DNA from 3 places in the Comamonas testosteroni genome. Region 2 is predicted to be linked to each of the others. Evidence: predicted binding sites of a transcription regulator. Region 2 holds the regulator's gene; each other region holds the start of a gene.
The links. Region 2 encodes FNR, which switches genes on or off when oxygen is low (the NO sensors DNR and NnrR bind a similar motif). Its sites were predicted from a motif close to TTGATNNNNATCAA; they were not measured.

Region 1 (10,722 bases), 2.9 Mb from region 2:
GCGTTCCTGAAGTCGTGCAGCTGGGGGTCCATCATGTGCGTGGTCACGATATTGCCCATGGCGCGGAACATGCTCTCTATGCGGCCGGGGAACTTCTTGTCCCACTCGCGCAGCATATTGCCCACGGCCACGCGCTGCAGGCCGTCCTGGCTGCCGCAGAGGTTGCAGGGAATGATGGGGAAGTTCTGGTACTGGGCCCAGCGCGTCGTGTCCTTCTCGGGCACATAGCACAGGGGACGGATCACCACATGCTTGCCGTCGTCGCTGACCAGCTTGGGCGGCATGCCCTTCATGCGGCCGCCGTAGAACATATTGAGCATCATGGTCTGCACGATGTCGTCGCGGTGATGGCCCAGGGCCACCTTGGTGCAGCCCAGCTGGTCGGCCACCTTGTACAAGATGGCGCGGCGCAGGCGCGAGCACAGACCACAGGTGGTCTTGCCTTCGGGCACGACGCGCTTGACGACGCTGTAGGTGTCCTGGTTCTCGATGTGGTAGTCCACACCGATGCTCTGGAAGTACTCGGGCAGCACGTGCTCGGGGAAGCCGGGCTGCTTCTGGTCCAGGTTCACGGCCACGATGTCGAACTTCACGGGTGCACGCTTTTGCAGCTTGCGCAGAATGTCGAGCAGGGTGTAGCTGTCCTTGCCGCCGGACATGCAGACCATGACCTTGTCGCCTTCCTCGATCATGTTGTAGTCGAGGATGGCCTTGCCCACTTCGCGGCACAGGCGCTTCTCGAGCTTGATCTGTTCGCGTTCGATCTTGATCTTGCCGGGCTTGGCGGCTTCGTCGCCGTTGGCGTTCTCTGCGGCCGCAGCATCGGCGGCTTCTGCCTCTTCGGCAATCCAGGGGTTGTCGTTTACTGCATTCATGGGGTTCACCATTGTCCGGTTTCGATGCGAATGGCTACTTCGCAGTCGTCAAAAATTTCCAGCTTCGCAATTTTCACACGCACGCCGCGCACGCCGGGCAGCTGCAGCAGGCGCTGGGCCAGCTTGCCGATCAGGCTCTCGAGCAGGTTCACATGCTCGGAGGTGCATTCGTCGATGATGATCTGGCGCACCTTGCGGTAGTCCAGCACATGGAGGATGTCGTCATCGCGCGGAGCCAGGGGCTGGGGGCCGAGGTTGAGTTCGGCGTCGACCTGGATCGGCTGAGGCTCTTGTTTCTCATGCGCAAGAATCCCCAGGCTGGCATCAAAGCGCAGGCCGGTGAGCGTGAGAATCTGTTGTCCGGAAGTGGAAGTCATGGAAAAGGGTGCGGCCTCGGTGGGCTCACATCATCGAAAAATCGCGCTCGAAGCGCTGTAAATGTTGGCCGCCGTCCACCAGCATGGTGGTGCCCGTCATGGATCGGTTTTCCAGTGCAAAGCACACGGCGGCGGCAATGTCCTCGGGCGAGGAGGAGCGTCCCAGCGGGCTCATGGCGTGCAGGGCCTCGAATTTTTCCTGGCTCAGCATATGGCTGGTCAGCGTCAGGCCCGGCGCCACTCCCACCACGCGCACGCGCGGAGCCAGCGCCAGGGCCAGCATGGTGTTGGCGGCTTCCAGAGCCGCCTTGGAGAGGGTGTAGCTCAGGAAATCGGGGTTCTGGTTCCAGAGCTTCTGGTCCAGCACATTGACCACGACGCCCTGGGCGGACTCTTCGCCTGCCGCCACGCGCTCCTGCACATGGGCGTGCAGAGCCTGGGACAGCAATATGGGCGCGCCCGTGTTGCTGCGCAGATGCGCTTCCAGCGCCACATAGCTGAAGCTCTGGGCATCGTCATGTTCGAACAGCGAGGCGTTATTGACCACGGCGTCGATGCGGCCAAAGCGCTCCACCACACGCGGCACCAGCGAGCGCACCGAGTCCTCGTCAAAGAAGTCCGCGTCAAAAGCCGCGCTGTCACCCGACAACTGCGCGCAGGAAGCCACGGTCTGCATGGCTTGCTCGTGGGAATCGCGATAGTGCACAGCCACTTGCCAGCCCGCGCGGGCCAGGGCCAGGGCCATGTCACGACCAAGGCGACGGGCGGAACCGGTCACCAATACTGTGCGTGGTTGGGCGGGTGAGGACATTCGTGGAAAATGCGGGTTGTGACGACAGAACCCTCAAGTTTAACGAGCGCCTTGCAATCCCGCATTGCCAAGGAGATTGCTGCCGTGGGCGGCTGGCTGCCTTTCGACCGCTTCATGGAGCTGGCGCTCTATGCGCCGGGCCTGGGCTATTACGCCAACGAAACGGCCAAGTTCGGCGCCATGCCGGAGTCGGGCAGTGACTTTGTGACGGCGCCTGAAATTTCACCTATTTTTGGCCAACTGGTGGCGTCCCAGTTGCGGGAAGCGCTACAAAAAACGAATACCCGCGAGATCTGGGAGTTCGGCGCCGGCACGGGCGCGCTGGCGCTGCAGATCCTTGATGAGCTGGCGGCTCAGGGCGCGTTGCCCGAGCGCTACACCATCGTCGATCTATCGGGCACGCTGCGCGCGCGCCAGAAACTGGCGCTGGCCAGGTACGAGCATCTGGTGCGCTGGGTGGATGCACTGCCCGAGGCCATGGAAGGCGTGATCATCGGCAACGAGGTGCTGGATGCGATGCCGGTGCAGCTGTTGCAGCGCACCAGGGGCCAATGGCATGAGCGCGGCGTGGTGCTTGGCGGTGACGGCGATGAAGCGGCCTTTGCCTGGGAGGACCGTCCCACCGAACTGCGCCCGCCTGTGGATATCGGCGGCCCGCATGATTTCCTGACCGAAATCCACCGCCAGGGCGAGGCATTTATCCACACCCTGGGCGAGCGTCTGGTTCGCGGTGCCGCCTTCTTCATCGATTACGGCTTCGGCGAGAGCGAGTACTACCACGAGCAGCGCCATATGGGGACCCTGGTCTGCCATTACCAGCATCAGGTGGACAACGATCCGCTGGTGCTGGTCGGCCTCAAGGACATCACGGCACACGTCAATTTCACGGGCACGGCCGTGGCGGCCCAGGATGCGGGCTTCGACGTGCTGGGCTATACCAACCAGGCGCACTTTCTCATCAACTGCGGACTTGCGCCCAGGCTCGATGCTGCCGGCATCAAGGCCCGCTCCATGGCCTCCAAGCTGGTCATGGAGCACGAGATGGGTGAGCTGTTCAAGGTCGTTGCCCTGTCCAAGGGCGTGGAGCCCTGGACGCCGCTGGGCTTTGTGCAGGGCGACCGCACATATCGGTTGTAACCCCCTGAGCGGCTGCGCCGCTTCCCCCAAGGGGGACGAGAACCTCGCTGCGCGGCGGCGCTTGCTTGTTGTCTCTGGCTTGGAGTGCGCCAGTTTTTATCAAATTGATAGCTACTGGCGCTTATTTTTTCTGGGCTGGAGGCTTGAAACCTTTGTGTTTTGCGATCAGCGGCTGACCGGGCTGCCGTTGCGCACGTCATAGGCTTTGCCGTCGGACAGGTTGATGCGATAGATCTCGCGCAGCACATTGCCGGAAAAGCTCAACTCCACCACAGACAGCGTATCGAGCGTGGTGGTGAAGCCTGCAGGCAAAACGCGATTGAGACGAGAGGTGGTGTCGTTCATGGCGCGTTCGATTTCGGGGGTGAAAGGCGTTTCGCTATAAACCAGGGTGTTGTGCGGATTGTGGCTGCTGACCAGCTTGTCGTTCTGCAGCTGATTGATGCCGCTCACGCCTGCGGTCTGCACCATGGTCTTGGCGGAATCGCTCATCCTGGCATAGACCGGGCCGGTGACGCGCGGCAGCGGACCGTCTCGCAGCGGAGCCATGGCCGTGGTGGCGCGGGTATTGAAATCCATCATGGACGTATAGGCCGCCCCCGACTTGACCACACCCAGATCCAGCCACCAGGGCTTGCCAGCTCCCTTGGCCGCTTCCGTGGTGTAGAAGGTCTTGAGCTGCACGTCCTTGAGCACGGGAGGCAATGCGGGCAGGGCCATCAGCATTTTCTGCGGAGTCCCGGGATCTGCACTGTGGATGTGCACTACGGTGATATGGGGCAGATTGAAGGTATTGGCTTCTTGCGTGAGCTTGAGCTTGTGCAACTGCTCGCTGACCACCGGGGTGACCTGGCTGTCCATGATGGCCATGGCGTCAGCCGGCAGCCGGTACACCAGCCCATAGGTGGTCTGATGCTGGCGGAACTGGGTGCTCGCCAGTGCGCTGTTGTCGATCTTGCTGCTGTTTGCCGTCGTAGTGGGCGATGTGCTGCATGCACTCAAGGCCAGAGCCAGCGCAACAGTGGGTGCCAGGGAAAGCCGGGATGGGTTTTGCATGAAATGCGTCTTTAGTCGTAAAGGGGCTGAAAAACGGGCGTGCATCTCTGCATGTTGTTTTTGAAGCCGTTCCCGTTCGGACTGTTGCAATTTAGGTCGGCTTTATGTCCGCGCTGTGACGCCGTTGAGCAGGCCAGGCGCCACGCTGCGAGCCTGCAGCTCGTACACTTCGCACCATGATTCGCTGGTTGATCGTCATTTTTCTGGCCCTGTTGCTCGTCAACGGGCTGCACGGCTGGCTGCAGCGCATAGGGCTGGGGCGTCTGCCCGGCGACTTCCGCTTTAGGCTGTTCGGCAAGGAATTCTTTCTGCCCGTGGCCAGCACCGTGCTGCTCAGCGTGGTGGCGGCGCTGATTGCCCGCTTTGTGAAGCTCTGAGAACGTAAACACGTTTTGAGGCGGGCCGACTTGAATCTGCAGGCTTTGGCTGCACATACGACCTGAGCCCGAGCAGTGCCTGCTGGCACCGTCAGGCATTGCCAAAGAAAGGTTGCCCCTGTGTCCGAATCCCTGCACTACGTCTGCCCTCATTGCCACACCACCAATCGCATCGCCAGCGACCAGCTGGGCAATCAGCCCGATTGCGGCAACTGCCATCAGGCGCTGGTGACGGGCGAGCCCGTGGCCCTGGACAACGACAGCTTTGCCCGGCACACCGGGCGCAGCCAGTTGCCCGTGGTCGTGGATTTCTGGGCTCCCTGGTGCGGCCCCTGCCGCATGATGGCTCCGGCCTTTGCCCAGGCGGCCCAGCAACTGGCGGGGCAGGCGCAGCTGGCCAAGCTCGATACCGAGGCTTATCCACAGGCCGCAGCACCGCTGGGCATACGCAGCATTCCGACCATGGTGATCTTCAAGGAAGGCCGGGAACTGGCCCGCATCTCCGGGGCCCTGCCGGCCTCGGAGATCGTGCGCTGGGTGCGTTCGGTGATCTGAGCGGCGGTTTCGCGGGAGCCGGCCCCGGCTAGGGGCCGGTCGGACTCTCAGGCGGCGATGTCCAGCACCACGCGGCCTTCGATCTTGCCTTCGTGCATGCGGGCAAAGATGTCGTTGATGTTTTCCAGCTTGTCGGTGGATACGGTGGCCTTGACCTTGCCCTGAGCAGCAAAGTCCAGCGACTCCTGCAGGTCCAGGCGCGTGCCGACGATGGAGCCGCGTACCGTGATGCCCTTGAGCACCATGGAGAAGATCGGCAGCGGAAAGTCGCCGGGCGGCAGGCCGTTGAGCGAAATCGTGCCCCCGCGGCGCACCATGCCCAGCGCCTGCTCGAAAGCCTTGGGGGACACGGCGGTGACCAGCACGCCATGGGCACCTTCGATCTCTCTTTGCAGATAGGCCGCCGGGTCGGTATTCATGGCGTTGACGGTGACGGTGGCGCCCAGCTGACGTGCCAGAGCGAGCTTGCTGTCATCGATGTCGACGGCCGCGACGTTGAAGCCCATGGCCTTGGCATATTGCACGGCCATATGGCCCAGACCGCCGATGCCCGAAATCACCACCCAGTCGCCGGGCTTGGCGTCGGTGACTTTCAGGCCCTTGTACACCGTGACCCCGGCGCAGAGCACGGGAGCGATATCGACAAAACCCACATTCGACGGCAGATGGCCCACATAGTTGGGGTCGGCCAGTGCGTAATCGGCAAAGCCGCCGTTGACCGAATAGCCGGTATTGGTCTGAGATTCGCACAAGGTTTCCCAGCCGCCTATGCAGTGGCGGCAGAAGCCGCAGGCGCTGTGCAGCCAGGGCACGCCCACGCGATCACCTTCCTTGACATGCTTGACGTTCTTGCCCACCGCAGCCACATGGCCCACGCCCTCATGGCCGGGAATGAAGGGCGGATGAGGCTTGACGGGCCAGTCGCCTTCGGCCGCATGCAGATCGGTATGGCAGACGCCGGAAGCAGCGATCTTGACCAGGATCTGATCGTCTGTCGGTCGGGGCACCGGCATTTCTTCAATCGTGAGCGGCTTCCCGAAGGAACGCACCACGGCGGCTTTCATGGTCTGGGGTAAGGACATCAGAGCACCTCCTTGAAGTAGAAGGCAAGGCCCAGACCTGTAGGCCGGACACTTGCCTGTCAAAGAACCATGCCGGTATGGCATGGGTGTTGCAGCCGGTTTCGTGACCCGCTGCATGGCCCTGGCGGAGCGAACCGTCGCGGCCATCTCGTACTGTGCAATGGCTGCAGCTTACCTTCTTTGACTTAACTCAAGCCGCGCCCATCCCTGTCGCTAGGGTCTGTTGAGATTTGATTTTTACCTTCCGGGGTGGCGTCACAATCGCGCTGTGATGCGATACGTTTTGACAGATGAACAATGGGCTCGTATGAGCCCATTGTGTTTAGGGAAGATTGGGGATCGAGGACGCAGTGGCTCCAACAATCGACTGTTCTTGGAAGCAGTGCTTTGGGTTGCGCGTACAGGTAGCCCTTGGCGAGATCTGCCGCCTGAATTTGGCAAGTGGAACACCGTCTTCAAACGGTTTCGCGACTGGGTCAAAGCTGATGTCTTTCAAAAGCTGTTTGACGCGGTCAGCGATCAACCGGACATGGAATACGTGATGGTGGATGCAACGATTGTGCGAGTGCACAGGCATGGACAGGGTGCAAAAGGGGGTCTGCGAGCCAGGCCATAGGTCGCAGTCGAGGTGGTTTGACCACCAAGATATTGGCGCTGACGGATGCCCTTGGAAACTTGATCCGATTTGTGTTGCTGCCAGGCCAACGGCATGATCTTCAAGGTGTAGAACAGCTGCTCGAAGGCATAGACCTGCGGACATTGCTGGCCGACAAAGCGTTTGACGCAGACTGGCTGAAGCAACACTTGCTGGCACAGGGTTGCCAAGTGGTGATTGCACAAAAGGCCAATCGTCGAGCGCCCTTGCAGATTGATATAGAGGTCTACAAGTGGCGGCACTTGATCGAGAACTTCTTTTGCAAGCTCAAGGAGTTCAAGCGCATTGCAATGCGCAGCGACAAGACAGACAGCAGCTTCGCTGCTGTCATCACGCTGGCATCGGCTGTGATCAATTCACGTTAAATCTCAACACGTCCTAGCACCTCGGTGCGCGGACTGCTAGGTACCACTTTCCAGATAGGCGGCAATCGCCTGCTCGCGCGCCTTGCTCACTGCGTCGCCAATGGCCTTGCCCTTGAGGCCGCGCTGCGCTGCGGCCTGGGCGACCGGACCGGTTTCCACGGCAAGCGCCGCCTTCAGGGCATTGCCCAGGCGCTGGCGCTGCGGATAGGCAGCCTCTTCAAAGCCCTGGCGTCCGCGCGCGTCGCATTCGCAGGCCTGCAGTGCTTCCTCGAAGCGCTGGGGCTTGCGTATGGCATCGCAGCGCTCGAGCAGGCGCAGCAGGGCGGCGGCATTGAGTTCGTGGCTGCGGTGGATGTTGCCATGCTCGCGCGCCACGACCTCGGCCAGCTCCTTGCAGTCGTTGGGCACGCGCCAGCGCTCGCAGACCTGCAGCAGCAGGCGGGCGCTGCGCTGTTCGTGGCCGATATGGCGGGGCAGCACATCGGCCGGCGTGCTGCCCTTGCCGAAGTCATGGCAGAGGCAGGCAAAACGCACGGACAGCGGTGCCTGCAAGCGGGCCGACATGTCCAGCACCATCATGGCATGTATGCCGCAGTCGATCTCGGGGTGGTATTCGGCGCGCTGGGGCACGCCCCAGAGCTTGTCGAGTTCGGGCAGCAGCCGGGCCAGAGCTCCGCATTCGCGAAGCATGTCGAACATGCGCGAGGGCTGTGGCTCCAACAGGCCGCGGCTGATTTCCTGCCACACGCGCTCGGGCACCAGGGCATCGACCTCGCCGGCCGCCACCATCTCGCGCATGAGCTCCATGGTCTCGGGCGCAACGGAGAAATCGGTGAAGCGCGCCGCAAAGCGGGCCAGACGCAGAATGCGTACCGGGTCTTCGCGGAAGGCATCGGTCACATGGCGCAGTACGCGATCCTTGAGATCCTGCTGGCCGTGGTAGGGATCCACCAGGTCTTTGAGGTCGCCGTTGCCTGTCCAGTCTGCGGGAGCGGCGATGGAGTTGATGGTGAGATCACGCCGCGCCAGGTCTTCTTCCAGCGTCACATCGGCGGCGGTGTGGACCACAAAGCCGCGATAGCCCATGCCGTTCTTGCGCTCGGTGCGCGCCAGCGCATATTCCTCATGGGTCTGGGGGTGCAGAAACACCGGAAAGTCGCGCCCCACGGGCACGAAGCCGCGCGCGCTCATCTGCTCCGGCGTGGCGCCGACCACCACCCAGTCCGTATCGTTGACGGGCAGGCCCAGCAATGCATCGCGCACTGCGCCGCCTACCTTGAAAACCTTGAATTCACTCATGCTGCAATGGTAGTGGCTGCGAGCCGGCGTGCAGATACCGCGATTGCGGGATTACGGACTCAGCGCTGCTGGCGATAAGGCTCTTCGAACTGCAGAAAGTCCTGCTCGGCCAGAGCCGCCTGAATCCATTCCTGGGTGGCGGGCAGCTGGGTGATGCGCTGTATATAGGCGCGTACCGGGGCCGAGGTCGGCAGGCCGTAGCTGTTGATGCGCATGCAGACCGGCGCAAAAAAGGCGTCGGCAATGCTGAACTGGCCGAACAGCATGGGGCCGCTGGCGATACTCAGCAGCGGGGTCCAGAGTTCTTCGAGCTGCTGGACATCGCTGCGCAGATCGGCATGCTCGGCCCAGAGCCGGGCGCCCGTCTCCTGCAGCTGGGCTTCGATATTCATGGGGCAGAGGCTGCGCAGCGCACCGAAGCCGCTGTGCATCTGCGCCACCAGACTGCGTGCGCGGGCGCGCTGGGCCACGGTCTGCGGCCATAGATGCTTTTCCGGAAAACGCTCGGCCAGGTATTCGCAGATGGCCAGGCTGTCCCAGATGATCAGTCCCTCATCGACCAGCAGTGGCACCTTGCCGGTGGGTGCGAGTGCCAGCGCCTGCAGCTTGAAGCTGGAGTCGGGCGCAAAGCTGTCAAAGCGCAGTGTGAGCTCTTCGAAGCTGATGCCGCTTTGGCGCATCAGCACCCAGGGGCGCATGGACCAGGACGAGTAATTCTTGTTGCCGATATAGAGCTTCATGGCGGACTCCTGTGTGATTTGCCGAGCAGCTTATCAAGCTTGGGCCTGGCGGTCTGTGTGTTTTGATTCCCCAGTCACGCCTGGGCGGCGCGGCGGATGATGTAATTGCAGCACTATGGCAAATACTTCGATTTCTTCTGCAAGCCCGGCCGCTCAGGTGGCCGGGGCCGGTCACCACAAGGGCGCGCTGGTGCTGTTCTCGGGCGGCCAGGACTCGACCACCTGCCTGGCCCAGGCCCTGGCCATGTTCGAGCGTGTGGAGACGCTGGGCTTTGACTACGGCCAGCGCCACAGCGTGGAGATGCAGGTGCGCGCCGGCGTGCGCGAGCAGCTGGCTCAGCGCTTTCCCCAGTGGGCGCCGCGTCTGGGCGAGGACCATGTGCTGTCGCTCGACGTGCTCAAGCAGATCGGCGGCTCGTCCCTGACCGAGGATGTGGCTTTTGCCATGCAGGCCGACGGCCTGCCCAACACCTTTGTGCCGGGCCGCAATCTGCTGTTTCTGACGCTGGCCGGCGCGCTGGCCTATCGGCGCGGCCTGACGGTGATCGTCACCGGAGTCTGCGAGACCGATTACTCGGGCTATCCCGATTGTCGCGACGACACCATGAAGGCCCAGCAGCTGGCGCTGAACCTGGGCCTGGAGCGCCGGCTGCGCATCGATACGCCGCTGATGTGGCTGGACAAGGCCCAGACCTGGCAGCTGGCCCATGATCTGGGCGGCAGCGAGCTGGTGGAGCTGATTCGCACCGAGACCCACACCTGCTACCAGGGCACGCGTGATGTGCTGCACGACTGGGGCTATGGCTGCGGCAGCTGCCCGGCCTGCGAGCTGCGTGCATCGGGCTGGCGGAACTGGCGCGCCAGCCAGTCGGCGTCCTGAAATCGATAGCTGCTTGTGCTTTATCAAAAAGGACTTCAGGCTGAAAAAGCTATGAAGTCCTTTGAATGAAAGCGGTAAACGCTCCTCAATGAGGAGCATTCACGATGTCGGCCCGACTCAGGCGCTGGGGCGCGTGGCGATCTGTCCGGCCTGGATCTGTGCCGTCATCTGGCTGAGCCAGGCCTGGCTTTCCGGGCGCTCGAACAGAAAGTCCCAGATGGCATCGTGCTGGCGCGGTGTCAGGCCGAGCGCGCCATGGCGGCGCATATGTGCTTGCAGCCGCAGCACCTCGGGGTGCGTGAGCGGCAGCTGCATCACGGTCAGTGGCGGGCGCTGGCGGTAGCGGCGCTGGGGAATGTTCTTGCGGGGACGACTCATGGCAAAGCGATCAAAGCGATTCAAGGGTTAGACAGGCCAGACCACGCCGTTGTCGTTGAGGATGGCGTCCAGCGGCAGGTCATGGGCCTCGGGCTGGAAGTCATCGACATAGCCATTGGTGTAGCCCAGACCCAC
Region 2 (10,722 bases):
GGCCGCGTGACACGCCAACCATAGGAGCAGCCGTTATCGGTCATGACATCCACAGCCAGAATGTGCTCGATGTCCACCCCCTTGCACCAGTCGGTGTAGTAGCGACAGGAATGCCATTCGGCCTCCGTCATCACATCCAACAGGGTGAACACCTTGTCCTTGACGATACCGAGAAACGGACTCCATTGCGCATAAGGGTCGTAGGGAATGACTTCGGAGCGACCGCCCGTTGCCGAAATTACCCAGCCCACATTCTCACCATGAGGGTCGCGCACCACGAGCGAAGCGTAGTTGCCATTGGCGCTTGAGCGCAGCAGCTCCAGAAATACCCTCCAGTTCTGCGGGTCCATGGCTGACTCGTACAGCGCAGTAATCAGTGGACTCAAGGCTTCGGTACTGATGACCGAAACCTGTTCCGGCGAAGAAGCTGCCTCAGGCTCCACAGCATACGGAACGGGAAAGCCGGTGACGGCCTGAAGAGCATCCGAGCGATAGTTGTAGAAATCAAAAGTTGCGTAATCGCTTTTGGGCATTTGCTATCTCAAAAATCCGGCCCATCAAATACCGCACAGTTACTCAACTCTGCGCGCGTTCTTCATTGATGCACGCACCCGGAAGTCGGCCCAAGAAATGGCTTGATTTTGCTGAGTCCCCACAAACTGCACATCGTCAAATCAGACGATAGGAAACCTAGCAAAAAAGCATGGCCTCCAACTATTGCAGACCTGCAATATGAATACCGCTGGCATCGTCATCCGACGAATACGGCTGAACTCTCGGCTCCTGCCCGGATGCACCCAGCTCCAAGCGCTTTCGGAATTGCTCCGCAGGCAAGGCTGGCGAGCACAGATAGCCCTGAAAGTAGTCACCCTGTAACTGCTCAATGGCCTGGCATTGCTCCTGTGTTTCCACACCTTCTGCCACCAGTTCCACACCCAATGCCTGCCCCATGCTGATGATGGCGCCCACAATGGCCTTGTCTCCCGCATCGTGCGGCAGGCCGCGCACAAAACTCTGGTCGATCTTGATCTTGGAGATCGGCAGTTTTTTCAAATAGGCCAAGCTCGAATAGCCGGTACCGAAGTCGTCAATGACCAGGCCCACACCCAGTTCTGCGATCTGATGCACGCGCAAAGCCATTTCCTGCGCCTCCTGCAGCAAAATGCTCTCGGTCAGCTCCAGCTCCAGCCACTGTGCCGGCAAGCCGCTGGCTTCCAGCACGTATTTGAGGCGGTCCACAAAGTCCGGCTGCCTGAACTCCAGCGCGGAGACATTCACCGATACCTTGACGGGCTTGCCCATAGCCAGCCAGCGCGCCGCCTCTTGTACTGATTGCTCCAGCACCCAGGCATCCAGCGCAACCACATAGCCGGACTCCTCCGCCAAGGGAATGAAGGCTGCAGGAGAGATCACCCCCAGTTCGGGGTCCGTCCATCGAAGCAAGGCCTCTGCAGCCACGATGCGACCCGAACGGATATGTACCTGTGGCTGAAAGTGCACGGCCATATGTCCCTTGTCCAGCGCCTGGCGCATGGCATGCTCCAGCTTCATGCGCGAGAGCAGACCCGCACTCATTTGCGGCTGGTAGAAGCTGAAATTGCCGCGTCCACGCTCCTTGACGCGATACATGGCGATATCGGCCTGACGAATCAGCTCGTCCAGCGTCAAGCCATCCGCCGGAAATTGCGCAGCCCCAATGCTGCACTGAACGGAAAAGCCCAGACCGTCAAGCATGAAGGGCTGGCGCATTTCGTCCAGAATACGGGCGGCCACGGCCGAAGCACCTTCCCCCGTGCAATCATGCAGGTAGAGAACAAATTCGTCCCCGCCCTGACGGCACAGCACATCGGCAGGACGCAGCAGGCCGCTCAGCCGCTGAGCAACCAGCTTGAGCACCCGGTCGCCGAAGTCATGGCCCAGTGAATCGTTGATGATCTTGAAACGGTCCAGGTCCAGAAACAGAATGCTGAAGGGCTGCTGTGTGAAGCGTGCTGCAGTGATGGCGGCTTGCACGTGACGGCTCAAGCTCAGGCGATTGGGCAGCCCTGTCAACGCATCACTGTAAGCCAGCTGCTCAATCTGCTTTTGGGCACTGCGCTGCATGGTCATGTCGCGCATAAAGCCAATGCTTTGTACCAGACGCCCATAGCCGTCACGCAATGCCACCCAGGACAGCCAGACCGCGCAGCGCTGACCTTCGCTCTGCTTGAGCCAAAGATTGCCCTCCCAGAAGCTGCCCACATCCCAGCGCGCAGCCGCCAGCTCCAGCAGGTCGGACACAGGCCCTCCCTCGGACTCGAACAGAGTCCAGGCAGCGAGCCCAAGCACCGCCTTGCCATGCAGCAGCTGCCCGCCAGCCGGGTTGACCTGAACGATGACACCATTGGCATCGGCAATGAAGATACCGTCCAGGCTGGACTCGAACACTCTTGCAGCCAGACGCAGCTCTGTCGCCGAGCTGGACTCCACCGTGATGTCTCGATAGGAGTAGATACGCCCTATCGCCACACCGCGACTGAGCTGAGGCACGGAGCGGCGCTCCAGAACCCTGCCACTGAGCAGTTGCAGTACCTCCGAGGTTTCAGGAGCCGACAGGTCCTGCGCATCCTGCAAAAGAGTGAACTGACTATCGCTGCTGATGGTCTGCGCTTCCAGATGGGCAAAGACGGCCGCATCATCTCGCTGCACGAGCAGTGGCTCGGGTAGTTGCCACAGCTCCGCGAAACGGTGGTTGAATGCACGAATTCCGCCGCGCAGATCACAGACCAGCATGCCATCTGCAGCGGACTCAAGCGTCGCCCGCAACTCTGCAAGCAGCATGTCCAGTTCGCTCTCGTGCCGCAACTGCTCGCTGCGGTCAAGCATGGTGAGCATCAACCAGCGTGGATTCAAGGCGATGGAGCCCACCCCCATCTCCACAGCTGTCAATGAACCATTGGCGGTACAAATTTCTGTGAGAAATTTCGCCCCACCCACCCAGTTTGAGGCATCCTGCCAGAACGCCTTTTGCACCAGGGAGGCGCACAGCACATCGACATACTGCTCCTGCGCCTGCTCGGGCGTGTAGCCCGTGAGCTGCATACTGGCTGCATTGGCATGCACGACACGCAATGTCTGCGCATCCAGCAGCCAGACCGCCTCCTGCAAACCATCGAGCATGGAGGCAAGCAGAGGGTCAATCAGAAAACTCTGCTGCAAAGTCACGCGAGGTCTTTCTCGGCAGCAGGTGCTGCAGAACTGTCAAAAAAGTAGCAAAGACGCCTTTGCGGCTGTAAAGCTTCTAACGCATTTCGAGAAAGCTGATTTCGCGTCAAGCCTCGGCGAATACCCAAACCCACATATTCAAGCAAATCTACGAACCGCAGCTTCTGCGGCGCCTGCATGTCATAGGTCAGCACCTGCGGCTTGAGCGACTGGCTGGTGTTGACAGACACCACTACGCCCATCCGCCCATCGCTTAGTTCCACCAAAGAGCCCGGCGGATAGACCCCCAAGGTCTGCACGAATGCCTTGAGCACATCGGGCGCATATCGCTGGCGATACTGTCCGTACAGTGCAGCCATGGCTTCATGGGGCGTCATTTCGTTGCCTTGCAGTGGCAGATTGCACAAGCGCTCAAAATTATTGACCAGCGCCAGGATCTGTCCGGCAATGTCCATGTCTTCGGCCAGCAAGCCAAGTGGAAAGCCTGACCCATCGGCCCATTCATGATGCTGGGCGATGGCCGTCGTGACGGAAGGGGGATAGCCCATGGATAGCGCCAGTGCCACCGACTCTCCGACATGGCGCGCATACACGGTCTCTCGCAGAGGCGTGCGGCCCGTGCCCTGATTCAGTGCATTGGCCGACGCGGAAATCTCAAGCCCTGGCTTGCCGATGTCATGCAACAGGGCTGCCGTGCCCAGATCCTTCAATATGTCATCGCACAGGCCCAGCGTCTTACCCAGCAGCAGGCTCAGTACAGAGACGTTGACACCATGAACGCCAAAGGTGGCGCCACCCGTATCCGCGAGCAGATGCAAACTCAGATCACGAGCCTGCGCCAGTTTGACGACTTGCTGCGCAACCAGCATATCCGTCGTTGTCCGCGCCTTCTCGGGGTTGGCTGGCAACAAGGCCTGCACGTCATCAAATACGGAAACCGCGCCCAGAAACCTGGATTGCACGCCCAAGATACTGTTGCGCCATGCATGCGCATCATTCTCAGGGGGGACAGGAGCGAGTTGAGGGTCTGCGGCCGGAGGCGCAGCCTCTGCTTCCAGATCGCTTCTGGATAGATCAACCTGAACTGCCTTGAGCTTCAAGGTCCTGAGTGTCTGCAACTGCTCTTCATTGACAATCTTGAAGCTGCTGACGGGAAACGGGTGGCGCAACCAGCCAGTCTCCAGATGGACATACATGCCAATTCGCAGTTGTCCGATATCAATAGCAACGAAACGATTCACTTTGAGCGCTACACACAAGATAAGACATTATTCCGCAGTTCCATGACTGCTCAAGCATGACTAGGGTCTGTTGGGATGCAAACTGCACCAACATTCCCTTCCTGTGTGACTTATCGGCACCAAAGGCTGGGTTTGTAGACCAGATCCATCCACAAAGCCCAACTCGCAACACCAATCAGCATCAGACCCGCAATTCTGGTGCCCCAGCGCGCCCGCAATGTATTGAGATGCGACTGCCCCAGTTGCCACAACCAGGGACCCGCCAGCAGCCACACTGCGCCGCCAACGGCAAAGGCTGTCATGGACAGAGCACCTTGCCAGACTCCGCCACTCAGCGCGGCCACCAGCACTGCCGAATACAGCAAGCCGCAAGGCATCAGGGCCCAGGCAAAGCCCGCGGCCAGACTCCCTCCTGGGGCGACGACCCAGGGCTGGACCCTGGTCCAGACAGAACGCCCCGCCTGCTCCAGCCACACCGGTTGTCGCGCCTGCACCACCATGGCCAGACCCCAGGCCATGACCGCGACATGCATCAGCGTCCACAGCTTCTGCAAGGCCGTTGTCTGGCTGGTCAGCCAGGCCAGACTCTCCATGGCCACGGCAGCCACTCCGCCCAGCAGGGCATAACCAGCAATGCGTCCCAGATGAAACAGACTGGTACGCAGCCATTGGCGTTTTTGCAGGCCGTGCAAGGCGATGACCTGGCCGTCGCTGGTAGGCCTTGCACCCGTCACAACGCTGCAGGGTGCAGCGCACATCACAAGACAATGGGGCCCACCCACGAGCCCCATGATCAAAGCAGTCCAGACCAGCGAAAACAACATGCGCTAGATGATGCGCGAAAAGCGCGCGCGGTTTCGGTCGGCCTGCAAATATCGATCAAACAGCATGGCTACTCCGCGCACAAAAAACCAGCCCAGGCCCGTGACCTTGAAGCCCTCGTCGGATAGCTGAACCAGGCCATTGCGCTGCATTTCCGCCAGTGCTGCCAGCTCCCGAGCAAAGTACTCGCGGAAATTGATCAGCCAGGCCTGCTCCATCGGCTCATACAGGACGGAGCCCTGACACATGATGGCCATGATGATGGCTCTGCGCACCAGATCGTCACGCGAGAGCGCCAATCCGCGCTGCACGGGCAGCATGCCGCCATCAATGGCGTCGTAATACTCTTCCAGGGTCTTGACGTTCTGGCTGTAGGTGGCGCCCACCTTGCCGATGGCCGATACGCCCAACGCAATCAGGTCGCAATCGGGCTGGGTGCTGTAGCCCTGGAAATTGCGATGCAGGCGCCCCTGGCGCTTGGCGACGGCCAGAGAGTCGTCGGGCAGCGCAAAGTGATCCATGCCCACATAGACATAGCCGCCATTCATGAAGGCATCAATTGCGCCGGAGAGCATGTTCAGCTTGTCCTGTCCCATGGGCAAGTCAGCGGATGCAATACGCCTTTGCGGCTTGAAGCGCTCAGGCAGATGCGCATAGGCATACAACGCAATGCGGTCGGGACGCAGCTCATTGACCTGGGCCAGCGTTCGCGCAAAAGACTCGGTTGTCTGCTTGGGCAGACCGTAGATCAGGTCCACATTGATGGAGACAAAGCCCAGACGGCGGGCCTCGGCCACCAACTCAAAGACTTGCTCGGCGGGCTGCTCCCGGTGCACCGCTTTCTGCACTGCGGGATCAAAATCCTGCACGCCAAAGCTCAGGCGATTGAAGCCCATGTCCTTGAGTGCCTTCAACCTCTCGTTGCTGACCGTGCGCGGATCGACCTCGATGGAATACTCGCCGGCTGGATCGAGCTTGAAATGCTCACGCATCAGAAGCATCAGCTGCCGCAGCTCGGCATCGCTGAAGAAGGTCGGCGTGCCGCCTCCCAGATGCAGCTGGCTTACCAACTGGCCTTTACCGCAATGCTCGGTATGCATGGCCAGTTCACGGCTCAGATAATCCAGATACTCGGCAGCCTTCTCATGATGCTTGGTCACGATCTTGTTGCAGGCGCAGTAATAGCAAAGCGACTCGCAAAACGGCACATGCACATAAACGGACAGGGGCAAGGCACGTGAGCCCGAATGCGTCTTGCGCTGTTTCAATGCCAGGATATAGTCATCTGCACCAAAAGCCTCAACAAAACGGTCGGCTGTTGGGAATGATGTGTAGCGTGGGCCGGGGATATCAAAGCGGCTCAGCAACTCAGGCGTGACTGCGGTCATAACTGGGAGTTAGGGTGCGCCCACACTCTGTATAGAGCAGATTTCAATGGAAATCAGATCCTGAAAATCATGCCCGAAATAGGCAAAAGCGCATGTTTTTGAACGAATACGGGCAATGTGCCCCAAGGCAATCACCCTGTCCTTGATGAAAATCAAGAGACATCAAGGCGAGTGCTGCGACAATTTGATCCATCTCATCTTCAACCACGAGGTCAACGACCGGCGCGACTCTCCACTCTGTGTCTGTCTGCGCCGTTGCTAAAAGCCCATGAATCTTCAGACCATCAAAGCATCCTGCTCCAACTGCAATCTGCGTGAACTGTGCATGCCCATGGGCCTGGACGATGAACAAATGGAGCGTATTGACGAGATTGTGGCCACGCGCCGCAAGGTCAAGCGCGGCGGGCTGCTATTTCGCAATGGAGAAGAGTTCACCTCGCTGTACGCCATTCGCACCGGCTTCTTCAAGACCAGCGTGGCCACTGAAGACGGACGCGACCAGGTCACAGGCTTTCAGATGGCCGGCGAGATCATTGGCCTGGACGGCATCGTCAACGACCACCACACCTGCGATGCCGTGGCCCTGGAAGATGCCGAAGTCTGCATCATGCCTTTCGACAAGCTCGAGCAGCTCTCGCGCGAAGTCACGGCGCTGCAAAATCATGTGCACAAGGTCATGAGCCGCGAAATCGTGCGCGAGCATGGCGTAATGCTGCTGCTGGGCAGCATGCGCGCCGAAGAGCGTCTGGCAGCCTTTGTGCTGAACCTGGTGCAGCGTCTGTCGGCACGCGGCTTTTCGAAGTCGGAGTTGGTGCTGCGCATGACGCGTGAAGAAATCGGCAGCTATCTGGGCCTCAAGCTGGAGACCGTGAGCCGCACCTTCTCCAAGTTCGCCGAGGAAGGCATCATCGAAGTCAGACAGCGCCATCTGCGCATTCTGGATACCGATGCGCTCAAGCGCATCGTCAACAGCCAGCAATGCCAGGGCTAAGTTCAGACAGCGGGCTTTTTTGATGGCAGCGAATGCCTGCCAGAAGCTTCCCGCCGCCGAGGCCGCCGGCACAGAGAGCGACCAAGCACCATCCGGGGCCGCCACCGGCCCCGAAACTGCGGCCCTGTGCGCAGCGCTTCACTCGACCAGGGGCTCCGAGACTATGCCCTGGTTCAGATCGCTGGCCGAACGCCCCAACATGACAGTCATCAGTCCGCTGGCCACGGCGACCGCCCAGAAGGCAAAAAAGGCCAGGGTGTAAATGGCATTGCGCGACCATTCCAGAGGCGAGCCCAGCCAGTGCATGTCCAGCGGGTCCACAAAGGCAAATACCACCATTTCCATGATTGCCGCGGCCAGAAAAGCCGGCCAGACAATCCACATCCAGCGTCGAGCATCCATCGCGATTCTCCTTGGCCTGTGGTTTTGAACCCATTTTGCACAATTGCCATGACCTTCCCTGCCATACCAAGGGCATGCACTCAGATAGGAAACCCTGAACCGCTATTATTTAAAGAGCTTCCAGTGCATTCTTTGTATTGACTTAAGGTCAATATCTATCTGAAATAAGCTTTGATAAAGCGCTATGCGCTCCTGATATTGAACCCGCCCGGCCATCCTTTGCCGGTTTTTGAGCACTGCAGACAACCGTCCGACTCTGCGGTCGACCAAGACATAGAGCTCCGCCACGACCGGCCGTGCTCCAGAAAAGTCTGCAACCATAGGCGTAAAAAAAGGCCGCGGAAGCGGCCTTGAGGATGATGCGTTGAAATCGCAGTCAGCGATCCAGCGGATGATCCTTGGCTGGCGTCGCGGCATGGTTGCGCCCCGTCACTGCCGGCGCCAGGCTTTTTTCACTTTCGCTCAGGCGCTGGTTGATTTCCATGCCATGGCGGTAGTAGTCAGGGTCAATCACGGGATCGGGCCTGCTCATTGCGATGTATGCGGTGACAAAGCCGGCAATCACCACGATCACCGGGCCGGCGATGATGAGCCAGACATGGGCAAACTTCCACCAGGGCTTGCCGTCCTCAGGGTGGATGATCTTGGCCGTTTGCGAGACCTTGGCTTGTGCTGCCAACATGATGAAACCTCTTTCCAAAATTCTGACCACCCAGGCACGCATGGCAGGGTGGCATCAATTGTTGCCGATTGGCGGTGCCCTTGTCCGGCCTCCGTGATGGCTCATGAAGACCGGCAAGACTTGGCATTAACGCGGCACCAGGAACACCGTCTTTTCGGAAATACGCCCTGCTCCGGCAGTCACTGCATCCACATTGAAGTGTACGGGGTGCGAGCCGGGAGTGGCTGAGCCATACGGAATCTGCAGCCGCACCGCAATGCCACGTGTCTCTGCAGGGCCAACGCTCACTTCCTGATCGGATGCGACCTCCAGATTCTCCAGGCCCTCGGCGCTGATACGGTAGCGCTGCTCGGACTCGGTGGCGTTCATGATCTGCAGACGGTAGACGTTCTCCAGCTTGCCGCCCGCCACGATGCGCGAAAGCGCGGCACGGTCGCGAATCACGTCGACCTTGAGCGGCTCGCGCAGCACCAGACTGGCGATCATGGCGGCGCTGAGGGCTACCAGCACGGCCGAGTAGATCAGCACGCGCGGACGGAAAATGCGGCGAATCACCTGCACCTGCTTCCAGGCCTTGGCCACGGCATTCTGAGTGGTCAACCGGATCAGGCCACGCGGATACTCCATCTTGTCCATCACGGAGTTGCAGGCATCGATGCACAGACCGCAGCCGATGCACTCATACTGCAGCCCCTTGCGGATGTCGATGCCCACAGGGCAGACCTGAACGCAAAGCTTGCAATCTATGCAGTCCCCCAGGCCTTGTGCCTTGTAGTCAACGTCTTTCTTGCGCGGGCCGCGCGCTTCACCACGCTGGGCGTCGTAGCTGACGATCATGGTGTCCTTGTCGAACATGGCGCTCTGGAAGCGTGCATAGGGGCACATGTACTTGCAGACCTGCTCGCGCATATAGCCGGCATTGCCGTAGGTTGCGAACCCGTAGAACGCCACCCAGAAAATCTGCCAGCCGCCCTGGAAGGCCATCAGCTCCACACCCAGTTCACGGATGGGCACGAAGTAGCCGACAAAGGTGAAGCCTGTCCAAAGAGACAGAACGATCCAGAGAAACTGCTTGAGCGACTTCTTCCAGATTTTCTCGAAGGTCCAACCATGCTTGTCGATACGCATGCGGGCACTGCGATCGCCTTCGACCTTGCTCTCGATCCACATGAAGATCTCGGTGTAGACCGTCTGCGGACAGGAGAAGCCACACCACAGACGCCCGGCCACGGCGGTAAACAGGAACAGCCCCAGCGCGCTGATGATCAGCAGCCCCGTCAGATAGATGAAGTCCTGCGGATACAGCACCAGTCCGAACAGATAGAAGCGCCGCGCCCCGAGGTCGAACAGCACCATCTGGCGCTCACCCCACTGCAGCCAGGGCAGACCGTAGAAGACGATCTGGGTCAGGAACACCATGATCCAGCGCCAGCGCGAGAAGACGCCGCTGATGGCGCGCGAGTACACCTTCTGTTCGGAGGCGAACATGGGCATATATTCCTGACCGCCGTCCACAGGCTCAGCCGTGATCGGAATGACTTTGCGAGGTTTCTCCGGATCGCAGGGCATCGCAGTTCCTTAATATTTTTGTAATTACTGAAAATTCAAATGCGAAAAAGGCGGTGCCTCGGCACCGCCTTCATCACCCGTCTTACTTCCGGGCGCTTGCGTTGGACAGCCCCCAGACATAGGAAGCCAGCACCGCGATCTGCGCCTCGGTCAGCTTGTCCTTCTGAGCAGGCATCTCGTTCATCTTGCCATGGTTGACCATGTCGACAATGACGGACTCGCCCCAGCCATGCAGCCAGATGTCATCGGTCAGGTTGGGTGCGCCAAGCGCCTGGTTACCCTTGCCGTCCATGCCGTGGCAAGCCGCGCAGGCCACGAACTTGGACTTGCCCTGCGAAGCCTTGACGGCATCGTGGGGGCTGCCCGACAGGCTCAGCACATAGTGCGCCACATTGCGCACATCTTCCGCCGAGCCCACGGCTG
Region 3 (10,722 bases), 1.4 Mb from region 2:
TTGTGCACTACGGTATTGGCAAAGCGTATTTCCAGCCTCGATTTTGGGCAATACCTTGTACCAGGAACAATCACACCGGATGGCCCCGCTTGACCCTGCGGGGAGAGGTCGCGCTTGAGGCCCGCGGGGCCAGGAGGCTACATTTGAAAATCTCCGCGAAAAAAAAGCCGACCGCGAGGTGGGCTGAACTTTGACTGGTTGGCGGCCGGCATTGACCGGCCTGCGGTTCTTCTTGAGTATGGGCACTAGCGCATGTGTGGCTGCGTGCCGAGTTTAGACAAAGGGCACACCGTAGTGGTCATAAACACGGCGGCCATAGTCGTCGGTGTATTCGGGCAATGTGCCTCCCTTGTAGTGAGGGGCGTCTTCAAGCCGCTCCTTGGTAACGGAGACCACGTACCCGCCTTGGCTGGGTTCGTATTTGAGGCTATCCCACGGCAGTGGGTAGAGATCTGAGCCTATGCCCAGGAAACCGCCAAACTGCATCACTGCATATCGAATCTTGCCGGTGAGCTTGTCGATCATCAGAGAGTCGATAGCTCCCAGCTTGTCGCCGTTGGGGTTGTAGACGTTGGTGCCGTTGACACGATCGGATGAGATGACAGGTGAGGCTAATTGCATTCCTGCTCCTTTCTTTGCGTGGTACATAACAACGCTGGTTAGGTGGGCCAGCGCTGAGGCGCTCCCTTTCACTGCTGGGGAGTTTTGTGCTGCTGCCCTGGCTGCTGTTGCTGAGCAGGGTTCTTCTGCTGTCCTGGGGTTTGCTGTTGCTGCTGGCCGGGCTGACTGGTGCTCTGGCCTGGTTGGCGTTGCCCGGGGTTTTGCTGCTGCTGTTGCTGCTTGTCCTGCTGGCTGGGGCTGTGCTGCTGGTTCGCTTGTTGCGTCATTTCCTTCACTCCTTCAGGTTGGTGACCAGCAAACCGGGTTGGCTTGCTGTGGGTGCATGGTCGCCGAGTCATGGAAAACCCTTCTGTAGGAGAAGGTGGCGCAACGCTGAATTCTGTGAGTTCATGGCCATTACGTAGCATTTGGTTTACGTTTGAGGCGGAACTCTCGATATTCCTCACAGTATTCATCAGGACACGCAGCGGGATGCGGTGGGTTACGGGCCCATTCAGGGTTGCGGTTTCTGCCGCCCTGATGCAAGTCGTGTCAATCGCAGTACCCTGGATCGGGTCCACCGGCTGGTCTTGTGCTTTGGCGGAGGGCGCTGCCGTGATTCCTGCCAGCCTTGCTGTTTTGCCCTTGTCCATATTCGACAGGCCCCATTGGCTTTTCCCAGAACTAGCCGTTTTGATAGCTTCCGGCGCTTGATGGATAAGCGCCGGAGGCCTGTTTACCGCGGATTCCTGGGTGCGGAGAAAAAAGCCCCCGCAGCTACTGCTTGGCAGGGGTTTTTCTGTTCAGGCCAGGCAGTTCAGGTCGTAACCCACCATGAAGAGTGAAGCTTCCATGGCGCGCATGCGATCGGGCTGGCCTGAAAACAGGCTAGGGGTCTTGCGCAGGGTTTCGGCCATTACCCAGGCCAGCCGTACCTTGGCGCCAGCCCAGCGCTGGGGCGTGCTCTGGCTGGTGTAGAGCAGGGTGCCCGGCGACGGTGGCTGGTCAAAGAGGCAAGCCAGTTTATGCTGGGGCTTCTGGCTGCCGCCGGCCAGCGGGAAGCTCAGCGTATCGGGCAGGTGACGCGTGCCGCTGCTGCGGCGCCAAAACTCCACCAGTGCAGCCGCTGCAGCACTGACCCGCGAGTCATAGATGGGCAAGCCTTCGGCCGAATAAAAGGCGTGCACCTTGGTGAGCATGGAGTTCATGAGCTGCACTGTCGGAAAGCCGGTGCACAGGCTGGCCGAGCCAAGCGCCATCTCCTGATGGGTCTGGGCAATGTAGTGGCAGATGTTCGTGCCAAGGCCCACAAGAAAGGGCCGCGCGCCTTCTTTGGGGTTGCGTTCGCCGCCCCAGTCCAGCACATCGCTACAGGCGGCCAGGGTGGCTGCCGCATCGTTGGCCTGCACGGCAGCGCGCAGCTTGGCAGAAAGAGCGCTTGTCTTGATGCAGGATTCGGCCCAGTCGCCCGTTGCCAGGCCGGTCGCTCGCCAGCGGTAGTGGCGAGGTACCAGATCGGCAAAACGGGTGGTGGCTGCCAAACCCTTGGGTACGTAGCTGGAAGAGCGAATGTTCAACTGAATCTGTCGCTGGGGGAGTGTGGCTGCAAGCCAGTCGGTAAAGCCGATGACTTCGGGCTGTTGCAGAAATTCGGTGCGATTCATTGACGCCTCGTGGCCTGTCGGATTTCCTGTTTTGCTCAGTTGGTGCGGCTTTGACATTGTCGCCCGGCGCGGGCGGCTAAAGGCGGACTGCAGCAATGAGTGCCCACGCCCCGGAGTTACGCTGCGGTGGTGTTGCGAGCGCTTTTTCAGGCTAAGTCTCCTCATGTCGTTGAGGAGACTCCATGCGCTGAAACTGAGTGAGATCGCGCACCGGTTAATCCAGCGCTATTGAGGGCCTGACGCAGCGCAGTTCGCCCGCAGCGATTGCTGTATGTGGCAATGCAGCCGCCGGTGGTGATCAGAACCTGAGCGTCGCTCCGACGATCGGGCCGCTCTGGCTGAAGTCCAGTCGCTTGCCATTGTCACGGTAGTCCACGCTCAGGTGGCGGTAGCCTATGGACACAAAAATGTTTTCCTTGACCTGGTAGTTCACCGAGGCATGAACCTGCCAGGTGAACTTCGAACCCACATCCAGCCCGCCCATATCGGCATACAGCAAGCCGGACCAGCGCGGCGCAATGTCGTAGCGCCAGCGTGCGGCGACCACGGGGTCGATGAACGAGGTGTTGGACTGCGCGGACGCCACCCCTGGCACATTCACTTCGGCCCTGATCTGCCACAGGCGCAGACCCGCCATCAGGTCGAAGCTCGACTGGGGGCTCAGCATCCAGTTGTGCCCGCCGGTCATAGTCAGCGAGGTCTGACGAATCTTGGCATTGGCACTCAGACCCAGGGGCAGGGCGGCCTGGTCCGATGTGGCTGCATGGCTGAAGTCGCCCTGCAGCACATAGCTTCCCTTGCGCGCCGTGCCGTTCACAAAGGCTGCTGCGTCCAGATTCTCCAGAATGTCCGAAAACGACTTGTTCACGTCGACCGTGGGCGCGCCTCTGAACGGGCGGACGCTGCCGTCCAGCCCCGTCATCCATACATAGGGCGTGAGCTGATAGCGCCATGCATCGGCCGCCGCCTTGTCCTGCGCCCAGGCCTGCGTGCCTGCCAGCAGTCCCACGGCCAGCGCCGCCGCTGCCATGCCCGGAGTGGTGTTGATGTGCTGGGTCATTTGTCTTCCTTACAGCGTGTTCTTGTGTACCTTGCCGTCCTTCATGATCAGGCGCAGGTTCTGTTCCGGGTGGCTCAGGAAGTCCAGATTCACCGTCGGGTCGCCATCGGCCACCAGAAGATCGGCAAATGCGCCAGGGGCGATGCGGCCCAGAGGCTGGGGGTAGGGGTTGCGCTCGCCCGACAGGGCCAGCAGTTCGCCGTTGGTGCCTGTGGCCTGCTTCAGCAGCGTCATCGGGTCGTAAAAGCGCGTCAGCTTGGCCAGTTGCTTGCCTTGTGTGACAGTGCCCCTGGGGCTGAACAGAATGTCCGTGCCCCAGCCCGTCTTGATGCCGTACTTCTGCGCCATCTCATAGGCGCGCACCGTGCCCTGGGCCACGCGCGACTGGCTCTCGCGGCGCACCGCATCGGTGTAGGGGTTGGCGTCCTCGTCCTGCAGAAACGGCTGCAGGCTCCACCACACGCCCTCGTCGCGCATCATGCGCACGCTTTCCTCGTCGGCCAACTGGCCGTGTTCGATGCTCTTCACGCCCGCCTTGATGGCCCGCTTGATGCCTTTGGGCGTGTAAACATGCGACATTACATAGGTGTTCCAGTCTGCGGCGGCTTCCACGCCGGCGCGCAGCTCCTTCTCGGTGAACTGGGTGCTGTCCAGCGGGTCGTACAGCGATGCCACGCCGCCGCCTGCCAGCATCTTGATTTGCGATGCCCCCAGCATCAACTGCTCGCGCACGCGGCGCAGCACCTCGGCCTCGCCGTCCGCAATCATGGACACGCCGGTTTGCTCCACCATGCTCAGCGGCTCGTTCGCTGCACGTGGAATATCGCTGCGAAGGCGGAAGTCGCCATGGCCCGAGGTCTGAGAAATCATCGCCCCGCTCGGATAGATGCGCGGGCCCGGGATCATGCCCTCGTCGATCGCGCGCTTGAGCGCAAAGGCGGGGCCGCCCGCGTCGCGAACCGCAGTGAAGCCGCGCATCAGCGTGCGCTGCGCCTCTTGTGCGGCGGAGATGTACAGATAGCCCAGATCTGCCGTCATGGCCGTCATTTGCGGCACGGCCGCCAGCATGGTGTGCCAGTGCGTATCGATCATGCCCGGCATCACCAGCTTGCCCTGGCAGTCGATCACTTGCGCACCTTCTACCTTCTCGCCGGCAGAGGGCAGGGCGGCAATCAGCTTGCCCTGGATCAGCACCTGCACGCCTTGGCGCACCGACTTGCCCGTACCGTCAAACAGGCGCAGATTGGTCAGCAACACGGGGCGGTCGGCCTGCTGGGGCGTGCCGCCGGCACCGGGCTCGGCCGCATGCAGGCCTACAAACGGAGCCATCGTCGCTGCCACACCACCGACAAACATGCGGCGCGACATATCGCTCATCACCCGCTCATGCAGCAACTGGCACACCACGCTGCCGCAGGTGCAGGCTCTGGGGCGAATCGGGCCGGTCTGCCACGTCAGGCCGGCATCGGTTGCGATTGCGTGACTCATCTGCTTTTCCCTTTTTTCAAAATGAACAAGAGACGCCGCTGCCGGCGTGACAAATGGAACCAAAGGCTCACAATTTGATGCACCGATGCTACACGACGATCGGCCATGAAAAAGCGCCCCACCGCACGAGGGCGATGGGGCGCTGTTTGTATTATGAGAGCGGCCGGGAAGTGGCTGCGCCGCAGTCAATCAGGCTTGAACCGGGCGATGCACCAGAACCGGAATGCTGCTGTTGACCAGTACGCGCTGGGTCTCGCTGCCCAGCAAAATGCCGGCAATGCCCTTGCGGCCGTGTGATGCCATGCAGATCAGATCGCAGTTACCCTCCTGCGCCTGCTTGATGATGGCCTGATTGATGGAGATATTCGTTACCCGCACCGTCTGGCAGGCCACGCCCTCGGTCTTGGCAATGTCCAGGGCAGCTTGCAACACCTGATCTGCTTCCTTCTGGGCGCTCTTGTCGAACTCTGCAGAGTTGTAGGCGATCAGCGCCTCGGCTCCGTAAATCATGGCTGCGTAATCCGGCATCACATACAGCGCCGTCACCTGTGCGCCTTGTTCCTTGGCCAGTTGTATGCCCGCGCGCAGCGCGGCCTCAGAGAGCTTAGAGCCGTCCGTAGGAATCAAAATGTGCTTGAACATATCCAGCCTCCTTGCGCATAGGTGCGCGTCTTGTTGCCAAATCAATTCGATCGATCACTGAACTCATACTCACACTCCAGGGCTGCTAATGCAACACCTTGAAATGAGTATTCAGACGGTTTCTTGATGGAAATCAAATTCATGAAGTCGCAGATAAAAGCCGCCTAAAGCCCTTATCCATAAAGCGTTAGAAGCTATCAAAAGCAGACTAACCGAAGGTCATGCGCAGCATTCCCTGCGGCTGTTGCCGGTCGGCAGGCTGTCGAAGGAGGCCTGCCTGAGCTCGGTCACGATCGGCTGTACATGGCGCAGGGTGGGCGACCGCAATTCAGGTTCGGCAAATGGCTGCTATGCGCTCATCTGTGAGCATTGCCCTGTATCAAGGTCTTGAACGCAGTGCGCCGCAGCCTTCGCGACCAGATTGAGGGCATCCATACAGGCCAGTTTGAAGGCAAGCGCCTTCTTGCACATAAGGGCCATGACCAGCAGCGTAAGGCCATCGCGGGCCATGCGGTAGTCAAGGAGCGTGCAACCTGTGGAGCCAGCGAATTCGGCCGGGGCATGGAGTCCTTGGATGGCGCTAATCAGATTTCAACTGCAGCCCTTGCCGTGGGGTTGGGAGTTGGCTCGCCAATCTTGTGCAAGGTGTTGCGGTCGGTATGGGCAAAGGGCTCGCTGCGGCCGGGGATGGTCAGCGTGGTTTCTTGCTCATACGACCATGTGCCGTCCGAGTGCTTGGTGACGGTGATGGTATAGGCGTCGGTTCTGAATGCGTGCTCCAGAAAGGGGTTGCTGGAGATGCCGTTGACGGTGGAGCCGCGCTCGGCCCTGAGGGTGAAGCTGGTAGCGTCGGCCGTGGTCTTGCCCGTGGCCATGGCGGTCTGCCCGCGCGGGATGGTCAGGGTCTGGATGATGTTGCCGGTGGCAGGCTCCCACAGCCAGTAACCGACCTGGTCGTGAAAGGTTTCCACGTCGTCGGGCTTGACGATGCGCGTGTGGTAGCGCAGGCCATAGAAGAGCTGCGGCCCGTTGGTTTGCGCATCGATGGGCTGGCATTCCATATGCTCGATAAAGGCCTGCTTCTCGGGGCCGTCAGCCTTGGGGTTGATGTCCAGGCCGCGCTTGCCGGTCCAGATGCCGGCCATGCCGGTGAGGGGACCGAGGTTGGCCAGGGTATTCACATCGGGCGTGGGCTCGGTGTAGATGTCTTTGGGAAAGTTTTCCATATCGTGTCACGGGCTTTCACTTTGAATCTGTTGAAACCAGTTTACAAGCTACGGACTGAGGTGCTCTTGACGGCCGTCAGGCCGTCAGGTGCTTTCTTCGGTGGTGAGCGTAAAGCGTGCGCTTTCGCCGCGCAGGGCTGCTTCACGCGTGAGGAAGATCAGCACACGGTAGCTGGCACCACGCTCGATGCGGAAGGTGCAGATGTTGTTGTTGGCCGAGCCTTGGCATAGAGGCTGGGCAGAGCCGTCCTTGAAGACGTTCATCTGGCTGGATGGGTTGTTGGTGTTGAGCGTGACGGTCATGCGCTGGAAGGGCCGAGTTTCGAGCCCGTATTGCACGATACCGTTGCCCGTGATCTGGCCGCTGTAGGAGTTGGTGTAGCCGCCCGGGGTTGTAAAGGCGGCCTGTGCCATGGAGCTGCTGCTGAGATGTAGCGTCATGAGACTGAGCAGGGCAGCAGTTGCAAGCATCGGTTGGAAGCGGGTCATGCAACTCTCCTGAATGTGTTGGGCAGGATGGCGCTCCTGGCGCAGCGACGGGTGTCTATGCCGACAGCCGGGCCTCCATCCACCACCGCCGCGCCCTAGCGGCAGGAGACATTGCGCCAACTGAATTTGCCGTCGTTGAAGAACTCTGTCCATACCGACATGATGGGAGCTTGGCGGTAAGAGAACGTAATCTGGTTAGGGATCTTTGGTCCCAGTGCGGCAGGCTGTCCATCCTTGTCGAAGACCTTGACGATGTAGAGCGTGACGCCTCCATCCTCGTCTGTGTGCAGGACTACCCGGTAGTCCTTGGTGAAGAGATCCCAGTCGAATTGCTTGGTCACATACGTGTGCAGACGGACAAAAGCGCGGTTCGCGTTCTTGGCGGCAGGATTAACTTTTCTCATGACGAAACTCCCTGTTGCTCAACGACTTGCCGCAGGACCTGCGAGCTGACATTTCATTGCATTTGACTGATGTTGTATCAAGAGGATGTAAGGAAGTATGTAGGCACTTACAGATCGTGCCAATGGATAGGACAGATCTGATGTGTGAGCTTCTTTGAAGCGCCGAGGAGGTGCTTTGCCGGTGCCGCTGTCATCTTTTCTTGATGAAGTGGCCGTGCTAAGTAACTGAGTGAAAAGATAGATTTTTTTAATGAAATCTATCCTGAGCCGGTATGGGCTTGAGGGTAAAAATTGCCTGATGATGACAATTTTTAGAGAGGCGCATTGAATTTCCGGATGGCGATGCTCTAGGCCTGAGTCATCGAAAGCAGGGCTGAAACGCCTTGCCTGAATTTCAACAAGCAAGTCACCGGTAGGTACTCACGAAATACTTGGCAATGCGGTGGCTGAGCAGTTGGCAAGCGTCCCGGAGCCAGCTTATCCAATCCTGAGATATGTCATCGTGCAGGCTCAGGGTTCACCGTGGCTCTGGCCAGTCTCGCGTTGCCAGTTGTCTCTCAGGTCAGTCATCAAGCAGTGTTAAACCCTGAACCTTTTGGTGATGTAGATTTTGTTTCTGCTGCACTTTTCGGTAAATTGGGCGTAGGAAAATTCTGATTTTGATGTGCAAGCGGCGATCTGGCCCGATGCACTACTGAATTCAAAAAAAGCCCATGTCCCACCACCTGCAATACACTTTTGCCTCCCGTCTAGATGCCTGGATCAGGCATATGAAGCTGGCCAAGCCTTGCCATACGCAGCAGATGGCTTATGAGCTGGTGATCGACAGCTGGGTGCAAACCAATGCAGAGCTTGGTGCTTCGCAGGAATTTTTGAAGGCCTTGCGCCGGCGTCGGCTGTGCGAGGAGCATGGCTGGCGGGGGGTGAATACGAGCGTTGCGCACTGGGATCTGGATGATGAACACACTGTGCGGATCTATCTGCACGAAGACGGCTCCATCGTGGTGCAGCAAATGGACTCGCAGAATCTCCAGATTCTGTTCACCTTGCCTGGGCATCGTGAGCGATTGGGAGAAGTATCGGAGCGATGTGCCTAGCAGCCAAAAAAATGCCCGCGCAAGGCGGGCAAGTTTCGGGGTCCTCTCGATCCGGTTCTGCAGCTCACACAGTCAATGCATTTGAATAGTTGGCAGAGGCGTTACTTTGGCCTCAATCGCCGTTTATCGCTCTTGCACTGTTGCTGACGCGTTTGAACGGTTGACAGGTTGCCCCATCGGGTGCGGCCAGCAACTTCTGACTTGCGGGCCTGCATTTTGCAGCCATGACTTGCAAGTCGCTTGTGCCCGCCTTGTATCGAGGCGAGCGTGCGACAGGCAGGACTGCCATTCGATATTTCTGGCTCCTTAATGTTTGCCGGTTGAGGCAGGCCGGTGTACCAGCACCGGGACATGGCTGTGGGTCAGAACGCGCTGGGTTTCGCTGCCCAGCAAAATTCCGCCGATACCTTTGCGACCGTGTGAAGCCATGCAAATCAGGTCGCATTGCAATTCCTGCGCCTGCTGAACAATGGCTTGGTAAACAGAGGCGTGGGTGACTCGCACAAAGTTGCAGGGTACGCCTTCAGGTCTGGCAATCTGGTCAACGAACTGCAAAGCCGCATCTGCATCGCTGTTGGCACTGCGCTCGAACTCTGCGCTGTTGTAAGTCAGCAGTGCGTCTGCGCCGTAGATGATGGCGCGGTAATCGGGCATGACATACAGGCCGGTCACCTTGGCGCCTTGTTCACGCGCAAGCAGAACGCCAGCACGCACGGCAGCCTCTGACAGTTTGGTGCCATCGGTGGGAATGAGCAGGTGCTTGAACATGTTCAACCTCCTGATGCCGGAAGATGTGCCTGGAAATCAATTTATTCCAATACCTGGAGCCGCGCAATGCCTAGTTTTTGAATGCAGCAGAGTTGCAGACAGGAGGTAAGACTCTGTAACAAGGGGCGGTCTCGTCGAATCGTCTCATTCCTCGGGCGAAGGAGGAACGCGATTGAGGATTTCGCCAGTGGCCTCTATCTCGAACTGCTGTGGATTGAGCCAGTTGACCTCCTGGTGATCGGCAGTTTCAAAGTAAATGGCAGACGGGCGTATGGAGACGCCATGCGGCATGTCGATCTCATCAAAACTCTGATAGACCAGAATCAGGCGCAGGTCTCCATTGGCGTCTTTGGCCTGTATGTGCTGCAAGAGCTTGCGGTAGGCACTCATAAGACGCCCTCGTTGACATGTGTATATGAATGTTTCCACTGTCGAAGAGGTGCCGCAATACCCTGATCCGGGTATCTGTTCTGACGGATATTCGTGCCTGACAAGGAGTTTAGAAGGCTGCGAGGCTTGTGCAAAATGCGCTCCGGCGGGCAGGGGCAGGCAGAGCATCAGCAAATAATTTACATGGCGATCCAGATCGTTCGGCGCCAATACTGAGGGTCTGTTTTGGCGACATCGAGTTTTTCGCCTATGCACTGTTGGCAGCGTTGTCTGGCGCCATATCTGCCGGCCGATGGGCCAAGAGCGTTGCGATGGCTTCTTGTTGGATGCATATGGAAGCCCTGTTACATTGCCTGCAGGCCTATTTCGGGTCGGGTTCGGGGCTGCATAAGTGCAGGCAGGCAAACCTCATTGTGCTTTCAGACTTGCGGGGCCGTTTGCTCATGGAGTGCCATACGCTCCAGCGCGGCGCAGACATCGGCCATGCGTCCGCAGATCAGCAGGCATTCGGGTTGCCTGCGCGGTTCTCGCTGCACGATTTTGAGAAGTCGTGGAGAAGCTGCTTGTGTCGACTGGTCGATTATTGGCGATTGAAGCTCTGGGGTCGCAGCAAAGGCCTGCGGGCGAAGTGTATTGCTGCCGAGGCGACTGCGGCCGCGGTTGGCGCGCATGACAGGGATGCCGATCTGCTTCGCCATTGGACGATTGGCAGTGAAGGATACGGGCTCTGCAGCGGCTTCGCTTGCGTCATCGGAGCTGAAGTTCGGATTGGGCGACAGCGTGGCAGGCAGGCCTTTCATGGTCAGGCGTGTCAAAGCCTGCAGTGATGTGGCGAATCCCATTTGGCAACTCCTTTTGATGACCTCGCGGCATGGATAAGGGCAGGATTGCGTT

Region 1: the regulator FNR is predicted to act here: its motif matches at 6,451-6,464, upstream of adhP (alcohol dehydrogenase AdhP).
Region 3: the regulator FNR is predicted to act here: its motif matches at 5,578-5,591, upstream of F0P97_RS16840 (universal stress protein).

What each region holds. Positions count from the first base shown of each region.
Region 1 covers NZ_CP043568.1:5,323,174-5,333,895, reverse strand. The annotation lists gene ttcA (tRNA 2-thiocytidine(32) synthetase TtcA) at 1-887, opposite strand, end outside; gene F0P97_RS24565 (dihydroneopterin aldolase) at 881-1,252, opposite strand; gene F0P97_RS24560 (SDR family oxidoreductase) at 1,278-2,063, opposite strand; gene F0P97_RS24555 (class I SAM-dependent methyltransferase) at 2,073-3,200, shown strand; gene F0P97_RS24550 (hypothetical protein) at 3,366-4,256, opposite strand; gene F0P97_RS24545 (DUF2905 domain-containing protein) at 4,433-4,633, shown strand; gene trxC (thioredoxin TrxC) at 4,754-5,188, shown strand; gene adhP (alcohol dehydrogenase AdhP) at 5,236-6,270, opposite strand; one part of gene F0P97_RS24530 (IS5 family transposase) at 6,542-6,869, shown strand; one part of gene F0P97_RS24530 (IS5 family transposase) at 6,869-7,290, shown strand; gene F0P97_RS24525 (multifunctional CCA addition/repair protein) at 7,327-8,589, opposite strand; gene F0P97_RS24520 (glutathione S-transferase family protein) at 8,649-9,329, opposite strand; gene queC (7-cyano-7-deazaguanine synthase QueC) at 9,445-10,209, shown strand; gene F0P97_RS24510 (hypothetical protein) at 10,327-10,587, opposite strand; gene F0P97_RS24505 (5-formyltetrahydrofolate cyclo-ligase) at 10,615-10,722, opposite strand, start outside.
Region 2 covers NZ_CP043568.1:2,292,798-2,303,519, reverse strand. The annotation lists gene F0P97_RS10510 (helix-turn-helix transcriptional regulator) at 1-533, opposite strand, end outside; gene F0P97_RS10505 (bifunctional diguanylate cyclase/phosphodiesterase) at 715-3,204, opposite strand; gene F0P97_RS10500 (HD-GYP domain-containing protein) at 3,201-4,445, opposite strand; gene F0P97_RS10495 (sulfite exporter TauE/SafE family protein) at 4,556-5,269, opposite strand; gene hemN (oxygen-independent coproporphyrinogen III oxidase) at 5,273-6,655, opposite strand; gene fnr (fumarate/nitrate reduction transcriptional regulator Fnr) at 6,924-7,646, shown strand; gene F0P97_RS10480 (hypothetical protein) at 7,785-8,048, opposite strand; gene F0P97_RS10475 (FixH family protein) at 8,425-8,730, opposite strand; gene ccoG (cytochrome c oxidase accessory protein CcoG) at 8,857-10,299, opposite strand; gene ccoP (cytochrome-c oxidase, cbb3-type subunit III) at 10,382-10,722, opposite strand, start outside.
Region 3 covers NZ_CP043568.1:3,652,727-3,663,448, reverse strand. The annotation lists gene F0P97_RS16865 (PRC-barrel domain-containing protein) at 274-621, opposite strand; gene F0P97_RS16860 (hypothetical protein) at 690-887, opposite strand; gene F0P97_RS16855 (hypothetical protein) at 1,404-2,264, opposite strand; gene F0P97_RS16850 (hypothetical protein) at 2,563-3,324, opposite strand; gene F0P97_RS16845 (metal-dependent hydrolase family protein) at 3,334-4,812, opposite strand; gene F0P97_RS16840 (universal stress protein) at 5,002-5,454, opposite strand; gene F0P97_RS16835 (FABP family protein) at 6,039-6,680, opposite strand; gene F0P97_RS16830 (DNA breaking-rejoining protein) at 6,765-7,169, opposite strand; gene F0P97_RS16825 (hypothetical protein) at 7,265-7,573, opposite strand; gene F0P97_RS16820 (hypothetical protein) at 7,592-7,978, opposite strand; gene F0P97_RS16815 (hypothetical protein) at 8,287-8,670, shown strand; gene F0P97_RS16810 (universal stress protein) at 8,977-9,438, opposite strand; gene F0P97_RS16805 (hypothetical protein) at 9,583-9,828, opposite strand; gene F0P97_RS16800 (hypothetical protein) at 10,248-10,670, opposite strand.